DNA from 2 places in the Pseudomonas sp. SJZ080 genome. Region 2 is predicted to be linked to the other one. Evidence: predicted binding sites of a transcription regulator. Region 2 holds the regulator's gene; the other holds the start of a gene.

Region 1 (3,747 bases), on a different contig from region 2:
TAAAAAATCCAGGCAACAAAAAGCCGTGAAGCTTCGATTTCTCGATGCTTTACGGCTTGGTTTTACTGAGTCAGGCAGGCCATGGCCTTGGTGATAAGGTGGCGCAATTGAGTCCCCCACTCTGGCGATCAAGTCAGACGGGACCAGCACAAATTGTTCGCTTTTAACCAATACGCCTACAACTTGAACGTATTTACCACGTTTTTGAGTCGCCAAGCTTCTGAATCCAATTCTGCACAGGCTCTGAGGGTAGAGCCAAGATTGTCATTGGTCTGGCGATTCAACTGGCTGATCTCATGCACATCCCTTGTCAGTTGATCGACGGCTGTTGTTTGCTCTTCAGTCGCGGCAGCGACTGTAAGGCACATCTCATCAATCTCACCGATTTTCGAGACTACTTTCACAAGGCTGGCCCCAGCCTGTTTCGCGACGAGCACGCTTTGGCTGCCGATTTCATTGCTGTGCAGCATGGTTCGGGAAGCCTGGGCGCCGCCGGCCTGTAACGCTTCGATGACCTGGCGAATTTCTTCGGTAGCATTCTGGGTATGATGGGCAAGGTTTCTCACTTCGTCCGCCACAACGGCAAAGCCGCGTCCCGCCTCTCCGGCTCTGGCCGCCTCGATAGCCGCATTCAGGGCCAGCAGATTGGTCTTTGCGGAAATAGTCGAAATGACCTCCAGGACTTTTCCGATGTTGATGGTTTTGGCGTTGAGCTCTTCGATCTGCGAGCGGGTCAGTTCGATATTTGCCTGCAGGTCGCTCATGGCTGTGACTGTGTTCTCGACCAGTTCGCAGGTCGACTCGATCTGCAACCTGGCGCTGGAAGCACCTTTGGACGCCGCCGAGGCGCTGGAGGCGATCTCCTGCGCCGCTGCGCCCAGCTCTTCAATTGCGGCAGCCACGCTCGTGGTGTAACCCGATTGGTGTTCCGATTTTTCCATCGAGGAGTCGGACGCCGACAGTACCCGGCGCGTCGCTTCACCCAAGGCATCCGTCGTCGAGGATACTTCGCTGATAGAAGTGTGGATACGATCGCTGAAGCGGTTGAAGCTCATGGCCAGTTGCCCGAATTCGTCCTTCGACAGGATCGACAATCTACGGGTCAAGTCGGCATCGCCTTGGGCGATATCTTCCATCGCGTGGCTGATCGAATGCAGGGGCCTCATGAGCACGCGAATCAGCAGCCCGAGCATCAGCAAAGTGGCCAGGCCCGCAACAGCCGTCGCGATGATCGCGGAGTTGCGGAACGCGGAGACACTGGCCAGGGCCGCTTGTTTGTCGAGCACGATACCGATGTACCAATCCTGCGAAGGCAGGCCGTTGACCGCTGAAAACAGGGTGAATTTGCTGCCATCAACCGACGTGGCTTCGACCAGCCGGTCGCTCAGGGTCAAGGTGTTGCCCGGAAACAGATCGGCCAGGGTTTTACCTATCAGCGCCTGGTCAGGGTGAACCAGGATCTTGCCCTCTTTGCTCACCAGAAAGGCGTAGCCGTTGCCATCGAACGCCTGGGCATTGAGTGTTTGCGAGATCGTCTCGATTTTCAGGCTGGCGCCCAGTACCCCGAGTGTTTGCTGCCCGGAAGGGATGGCGACCGCCTGGGTAATGATCCGGTAATCGATCCCTGCGCCTACGTAAGGTTCGGTCATCGCGGCTCCGTTGGCGATAGCGTCCTTGTACCACTGGCGCTGTCGGGCGTCGTAGTCCGCAGGCATTTCCCGTGGCGGATAGATCTGAAACTTGCCATCACGGGTGCCGGCATACGTGGCAATGAACTGTTCCATAAGCACTTGGTTTTGTAATGTGGCCTGGACGTTTTCGGCCGTAGGGTTGTGCCCGATAAACTCGGCGACGCTTTTCATCAGAATCAGCCGGCCGGTCAGCCAGCTCTGGATGTCATGCGCCATGGAGGCTGCGAGGGCGCGTGTGTTTTGTTCGATTTTCTGCGCGTTGTCTTCGCGCAGGCGAATGTCATTCAACACGGAAAATGAGCAAAACACCGTCATGATCACCAAGGAGGCGATCAGCAATATCTTCTGATTAAATTTGAGATGTCCCATCGTTCACTCTCCGGGTTTGAATCGGTACACCACGTATTCAGGCTGAGGATTCCGGGGTTGGATTATCAACCCCGGGGCCTTGTTACTTGCGAACGCAATTGCCTCCTTGTAAAAAAACGGAGCTGTCAGTTATCCGAAGTTTGCTTTGTTGTACCTGTTAAAACATCGCGTCAGGATAAAAGCGCCCCTGCGGCAGCCAACTTCATGGCGAACCAAATACTTTGACTTGCGTTATTGGTTGGTAAATTTGTCAGGCGTCCAGCACAGGTTGTGGCTGAAAGTTGTCTGGGTGTTTGGCCGTTACCACAATGCCAAGGTGTAACTAAGGATCAGGCGTGTTTCATCCAGGTCATTACCAAAGTTTGACCTGACGGTTGCGTTTCTGACTTTCAGGCCGACGTTTTTCAGCGAACCTGACTGTATGACATAACCAATGTCGGTGTTGCGCTCCCACTCTTTACCGGTGTTGTTGCCGGCGACCAACGCATTGTCTCCCTGGACATAACGACTCATGAACGTCAGCCCCGGGAGGCCCAGCGCGGCGAAGTTGTAGTCATAGCGCAGCTGCCAGGAGCGTTCCTGGGTATTGGCGAAGTCATTGATCTGGACGAAGTTGACCAGGTACGGATCGCTATTGGCAATGTAGGGGAAGGGGTCGTCACCGCTCATGCGTTGATAGGCTGCGGTGAATACGTTGGAGCCCAGGGTGTAGGACACCAGGCCGTTCGCTGCCCGGTTATCAAGGGGGCGAAAGTTGCCGTCGTCGGTGCTTTTCGAATAGCGCAGGTCGAACTTCAGCGACTGTTGCTCGGCGAGGGGGATCTCGTAGACCACACCACCAAAGTACTGCCGATAGACGTTTTCCAGGTTGCCATAGTACAGGCTGGTGCTCAGGGCCTTGTTGAAACTGTAGGTGCCGCCGGCAAAGCGAAAGTCATCGCTGACGCCGCCAATGCGGTTACCCGTGAAGTCTTGATAATTTGAAGAGCTGTTGAACTTGATTTGCTCCAGCTTGCCGCCTTGCAACATGAGCTTGTCGATGTCCTTCGAAGTCAACAGTGCGCCTTCGAACGTCGCCGGCAGTAAGCGCGTGTCATTGCTCGAGACCACGGGCGTACGGAAGGCGAGTGAGCCGACCTTCAGAATGGTTTCCGATACCTTCGCCTTGGCCGTCAGCTCGAGTTTGGAGTATTCGTCCTGTGAGCCTCGGCCGTTTTTCGAACCAAGGTCCGCCGGCAACAGGCCCGTGCCGCCGGAACCATCACCGCCGTCAAGCTTGATACCGAGCATGCCGACAGCGTCGACGCCCAGGCCCAGAGTACCTGCGGTATAACCCGACTCGAATCGCAACATGGCTCCCTGCGCCCACTCCGCCGCAGAGTCACGTTGGGCGGTGGGCGGTCCGTTACGAAAGTCACGGTTGAAGTAGAAGTTGCGCAGTTCAACGCTGGCCTTGCTGTCGGCAATAAAATCTGCAGATGCCGTGAGTGGGAAAATTAATGCGCAAGTACCCGCGACAGCGAAAGTCGTTTTGATCAACATGCTCTTTATGCTCCAGATAACGGCAGATCTATTGGTTGAGTTTTATCGTTATTTTGAGTGCGCAGTTACATCTACAGTTTTCTGCAGGCAGCACGCGGCAACGGAGTTATTACCCCGTTGTGCGTACTACCGGCGAAAAGAAGAG
Region 2 (6,169 bases):
GCTTCGGCGCCGGCGACGACGGTGCGTGCGCAGGTGCACGGGCCGGGATCGGTGCCGGACGTGCAGGGACGTTGCTGCCATGACTGCTGACGCTGGAAGGTGCGGGGGACGGGGCTGGCGTCGAGACCGGCGCCGGTGCCGGCGCGCTGTAAGCGCTGACACGACGGTTACTGCGCGAAATGCTGAGAATCTTCTCGCACAGCAGTTGCTTGACCTTCTCGGGATTGCGCGAGATGTCTTCGAAATTCTTCGGCAGGAAATCCACCGCGCCGGCATCCAGTGCATCCAGAGTGACCCGGGCGCCTTCGTGCGTCAGCGAGGAGAACATCAACACCGGGGTCGGGCAGCGCTGCATGATGTGCCGCACTGCCGTGATGCCATCCATCATCGGCATCTCGTAGTCCATGGTGATCACGTCCGGCTTGAGGGCCAGCGCCTGATCGATCGCCTCTTTTCCGTTGGTTGCCGTGCCGACAACCTGGATATTCGAATCCGCTGAAAGAATTTCCGAGACGCGGCGGCGGAAAAACCCCGAATCGTCCACCACCAGGACCTTGACTACCATAAACACTCCGTTAGGCGGGGGCGAGGCTCAGTCGCCCCGCTCCCCCAGAATCAAATACGCCGTGCGGCGTAACGCTTGAGCATGCTCGGAACATCGAGAATCAGCGCAATGCGGCCGTCACCGGTGATGGTGGCGCCGGACATGCCCGGGGTTCCCTGGAGCATTTTGCCCAATGGCTTGATGACCACTTCTTCCTGGCCGACCAGTTGATCGACGACGAAGCCGATCCGCTGGGTGCCTACCGAAAGGATCACCACATGGCCTTCGCGCTGCTCTTCGTGAGCAGCGGAGCTGACCAGCCAGCGTTTGAGGTAGAACAGTGGCAGCGCCTTGTCCCGCACGATCACCACTTCCTGACCGTCCACCACGTTGGTGCGCGACAGGTCGAGGTGGAAGATCTCGTTGACGTTCACCAGCGGGAACGCAAACGCCTGGTTGCCGAGCATGACCATCAGCGTCGGCATGATCGCCAGGGTCAACGGCACCTTGATGACGATCTTCGAGCCTTTGCCCTTGGTCGAGTAGATGTTGATGGTGCCGTTGAGCTGGGCGATCTTGGTTTTCACCACGTCCATGCCCACGCCACGACCCGACACGTCGGAGATCTCGGTTTTGGTCGAAAAACCCGGTGCGAAGATCAGGTTGAAGCAGTCAGACTCACTGAGCCGGTCCGCCGCATCCTTGTCCATCAGACCTTTCTTGACCGCGATGCCGCGCAACACATCGGCGTCCATGCCCTTGCCGTCGTCGGAGATGGACAGCAGGATGTGGTCGCCTTCCTGTTCAGCGGACAAAATCACTTTGCCGCTTCGCGGTTTGCCCATCGCTTCACGATCAGCCGGCTCTTCGATACCGTGGTCGACCGAGTTGCGCACCAAGTGGACCAGCGGGTCGGCCAGTGCCTCGACAAGGTTCTTGTCGAGGTCGGTTTCTTCGCCGACCAGCTCCAGGTTGATCTCTTTCTTGAGCTGGCGAGCCAGGTCGCGAACCAGGCGCGGGAAGCGCCCGAAGACCTTCTTGATCGGTTGCATCCGGGTCTTCATGACCGCGGTTTGCAGGTCGGCGGTGACCACGTCGAGGTTCGACACGGCCTTGGACATGGCCTCATCGGCGCTGTTGGCGCCCAGGCGAACCAGGCGGTTACGCACCAGTACCAATTCGCCAACCATGTTCATGATTTCGTCGAGACGCGCGGTGTCGACCCGCACGGTGGTCTCGGCTTCGCTGGCCGGCTTTTCCGCCGGTGGCGCAGCCGGTGCACGGGCTGGCGCCGGTGCAGCAGCGGCAGCAGGCTTCGGCGCTTCGGCTTTAGGCTCGGGCGCCTTGGCGACAGGTGCCGGGGCTTTGGCAACGGGTGCCGCTACCGAAGAAGCGGCGGAACCGGTGCCGACTTCAGTGAATTTGCCTTTACCGTGCAATTCGTCGAGCAGCGATTCGAACTCGTGATCCGAGATCAGATCACTGCCGGCCGCTTTGGCGCCAGGCACAGCGGCGACCGGGGCCGAAGCAATGGCCGACTCCAGCGCGTCGACGGCAAAGTTGCCCTTGCCGTGCAGCTGATCGAGCAGCGCTTCGAACTCGTCGTCGGTAATGTCGGAACTGTCGCCTGCCGCTTTCGGGGCAGCCGGTGCGGCGGGTGCAGCAGGAGCTGCCACCGCGTCGACGGCGAACTGACCTTTGCCGTGCAGTTGATCGAGCAACGACTCGAATTCTGCGTCGGTGATTTCGTCGCTGGCAGCGGCATCGCCGGCTGGCAGCGGAGCAGCTGTCGGAGCCTCGGCCTGAGCCTTGACGGCGTTCAGCGAGTCCAGCAGTTGTTCGAATTCGTTATCGGTGATGTCGCCTGATTCGGCTTCGACAGCCGGCTCTTCCGCCACTTGAGCCACAGGTGCGGCTTCATCGGCGGTTTGCGGCTCGGCCAGACGGGCCAGGGCCGCGAGCAATTCAGGCGTGGCAGCCGTGATCGGGCTGCGCTCGCGGACTTCGCTGAACATGCTGTTCACCGCGTCCAGCGCTTCGAGAACCACGTCCATCAACTCCGAGTCGACGCGACGTTCACCCTTGCGCAGGATGTCGAACACGTTCTCGGCGATGTGACAGCACTCCACCAGCTCGTTGAGCTGGAGGAAGCCGGCGCCCCCTTTTACAGTGTGAAAACCGCGAAAAATTGCATTGAGCAAGTCCGCATCATCCGGTCGGCTTTCAAGTTCGACCAGCTGTTCGGACAGTTGCTCTAGAATCTCGCCGGCCTCAACCAGGAAATCCTGAAGGATCTCTTCATCGGCGCCGAAGCTCATTAAGGGTGTGCTCCTACAGGTCTAAAAACCTAAAATACCTAAAATTCTAAAACCCTAGGCTGGATAGCAAATCGTCCACATCGTCCTGACCGGACACAACGTCTTCTCTTTTATCGGCATGAATCTGCGGACCTTCACCCTGAGAGAGATGTTTTTGCGGATCTTTTTCAGCAAGCATCGCTTCACGGTCATGTTCGATGCCCGCAAAGCGGTCCACCTGACTGGCCATAAGCACGAGCTTGAGCAGGTTGCTTTCAACTTCGGTGACCAACTGGGTCACACGCTTGATCACTTGACCTGTGAGGTCCTGGTAATCCTGAGCGAGCAGAATGTCGTTGAGGTTGCTCGACACCGCGCGGTTGTCCGCGCTGCTGCGTGTCAGGAAACCGTCGACACGCCGTGCCAGCTCGCGAAACTCTTCAGCCCCGACTTCGCGACGCATGAACCGCCCCCAATCCGTGCTCAGCGCCTGGGCTTCATCGCTCAGGCTGTTGACCAATGGCGTAGAGTTTTCGACCAGGTCCATGGTGCGGTTGGCTGCGGCCTCTGTCAGCTTGACAACGTAGCCCAGTCGCTCGGTGGCATCTGTGATCTGGGACACTTCCTCGGCTTGCGGCATGTGCGGGTCAATCTGGAAATTGACGATCGCGCTGTGCAGCTCGCGGGTGAGCTTGCCCACTTCCTGATACAGGCCACGGTCACGGGTCTGATTGAGCTCATGGATCAGTTGCACAGCGTCGCCAAACTTGCCTTTTTCAAGGCTTTCGACCAGTTCGACTGCGTGTTTTTTCAGGGTCGATTCAAAATCGCCCTGTGAAGATTCGTTTTGGTCCATAGCTCCCCCGTGGCGCAGTTTCTCAACCGATGCGTTCGAAAATCTTCTCGATTTTTTCTTTTAACGCCTGGGCCGTGAAGGGTTTGACCACATAGCCGTTAACACCGGCCTGGGCCGCTTCGATGATCTGCTCGCGCTTGGCTTCAGCAGTCACCATCAGCACTGGCAGGTGCTTGAGCTTTTCATCGGCGCGCACGTGACGCAGCAGATCGATACCGGTCATGCCAGGCATGTTCCAGTCCGTTACCAGAAAGTCGATGCTCCCGCTGTTGAGAACCGGAATGGCAGTAATGCCATCGTCAGCCTCGACCGTGTTGGTGAACCCAAGGTCACGCAACAGGTTTTTTATGATCCGCCGCATCGTTGAGAAGTCATCAACGATGAGGATTTTCATGTTCTTGTCCAATTCGACCTCCAAGCAGTCTTAAACGCGCCCAGCACCTGGACGCGCCATTTCAATCAATCCGGCAAAGCACTCAATGACTGTCTGGAGCACAACAGATCGAGACCGGCGCAGTTCAACACCACACCAGCCACGTTCGCAGTGTCCCCACACTGCCTTCAGCGCGCTCGCCACTCCCCCAAACGCCCCCGCAAACGGGCCGCGCACTGGCTGTGTAACTGGCTGACCCGAGATTCGCTGACCCCCAGGACCTCACCGATTTCCTTGAGATTCAACTCTTCGTCGTAGTACAGCGCCAACACCAGTCGCTCACGCTCCGGCAAATTGGCAATCGCGTCCGCCAGCGCCGCCTGGAAGCGTTCATCTTCCAGATCGCGTGACGGCTCGAGATGAGCACTCGCGCCATCCTCGTGCAGCCCTTCGTGTTCGCCGTCCTGCAACAGATCGTCGAAACTGAATAACCGGCTGCCCAGGGTGTCGTTCAAAATCCCGTAGTAATCGTCGAGACTCAATTGGAGTTCGGCCGCAACTTCGTGATCTTTAGCGTCACGGCCGGTTTTAGCTTCAATCGAGCGAATTGCGTCGCTGACCATGCGGGTATTGCGGTGGACCGAACGTGGCGCCCAGTCCCCCTTGCGGACTTCATCGAGCATCGCGCCGCGGATTCGAATGCCCGCGTACGTCTCGAAACTCGCGCCTTTGCTAGCGTCGTATTTGGTCGATACTTCAAGCAGGCCGATCATGCCGGCCTGGATCAGGTCTTCGACCTGAACACTGGCTGGCAATCGCGCCAGCAAGTGGTAAGCAATGCGTTTGACCAGTGGCGCGTAACGCTCGATCAGCTCGTACTGCGCGTCACGCGCCGACTTCTTGTAGAGGTTATAACCGCTGGCTGTCATAGCACGGGTCCTGCCGTTTGTTGCACGAGGCGCTCGACGAAAAACTCCAGGTGCCCACGCGGGTTGGCAGGCAGCGGCCAGGTATCGACCTTTTGTGCGATGGCCTTGAAGGCCAGGGAACACTTGGAACGCGGGAAAGCTTCATAAACCGCGCGCTGCTTCTGAACGGCCTTGCGCACGCTTTCGTCGTACGGCACCGCACCGACGTATTGTAAGGCGACGTCGAGGAAGCGATCCGTGACCTTGGTCAACTTGGCGAACAGGTTGCGCCCTTCCTGCGGGCTCTGGGCCATGTTGGCGAGGACGCGGAAGCGGTTCATGCCGTAATCGCGGTTCAGCAGTTTGATCAGTGCATAGGCGTCGGTGATCGAGGTCGGCTCGTCGCAGACCACCAGCAGGACTTCCTGCGCGGCGCGAACGAAACTGACTACCGAGTCACCAATGCCCGCAGCGGTGTCGATCACCAGAACGTCGAGGTTGTCGCCGATATCGCTGAACGCCTGGATCAGGCCGGCGTGTTGCGCCGGGCTCAGATGCACCATGCTCTGAGTGCCGGACGCCGCCGGGACGATGCGGATACCGCCGGGCCCCTGCAACAACACGTCGCGCAGCTCACAGCGGCCTTCGATGACATCGGCCAGGGTACGTTTGGGTGTCAGCCCCAGCAGGACGTCGACGTTCGCCAGCCCCAGATCGGCGTCCAGCAGCATGACGCGCCGGCCGAGCTCAGCTAGAGCCAGGGACAAGTTCACTGACACGTTAGTCTTCCCGACGCCACCTTTGCCGCCGGTCACCGCGATCACCTGTACGGGATGCATGCTGCCCATGTTATTTCTTTACCTTGTCTTGCATAGACGGAGGCCACATTACTGGCTGCGCGTTCACAAACGGAACAATGCATGGCAGACCATCGATGTAGGTACAAAAACTGTTCATTAATACCTCAGCCAACCTGCTTGGTCGGACTGTGGTAAATATCAGCGAACATGTCAGCCATGGCTTCTTCGCTGGGTTCTTCCTGCATTTGCACGCTGACGGCGCGGCTCACCAGCTGATGACGACGCGGCAGATGCAAATCATCCGGAATCCGCGGTCCATCGGTCAGGTAAGCCACCGGCAATTCATGACTGATTGCCAGGCTCAACACCTCGCCAAGGCTTGCCGTTTCAT

What was found. Region 2 encodes FliA, which starts transcription of late flagellar genes. Its sites were predicted from a motif close to CTAAAGTTTNNNNNNNNNNNGCCGNTAA; they were not measured.
Region 1: a site for FliA is predicted at 2,239-2,266, ahead of FBY04_RS07010 (methyl-accepting chemotaxis protein). Genes of this name have one in related genera too.

Annotation. Positions count from the first base shown of each region.
Region 1 is NZ_VIUK01000003.1:475,383-479,129, reverse strand. It holds gene FBY04_RS07010 (methyl-accepting chemotaxis protein) at 177-2,060, opposite strand; gene FBY04_RS07005 (OprD family porin) at 2,361-3,602, opposite strand.
Region 2 is NZ_VIUK01000005.1:268,471-274,639, reverse strand. It holds gene FBY04_RS10200 (chemotaxis response regulator protein-glutamate methylesterase) at 1-565, opposite strand, end outside; gene FBY04_RS10195 (chemotaxis protein CheA) at 616-2,862, opposite strand; gene FBY04_RS10190 (protein phosphatase CheZ) at 2,909-3,697, opposite strand; gene FBY04_RS10185 (chemotaxis response regulator CheY) at 3,720-4,091, opposite strand; gene fliA (RNA polymerase sigma factor FliA) at 4,259-4,999, opposite strand; gene fleN (flagellar synthesis regulator FleN) at 4,996-5,826, opposite strand; gene flhF (flagellar biosynthesis protein FlhF) at 5,943-6,169, opposite strand, start outside.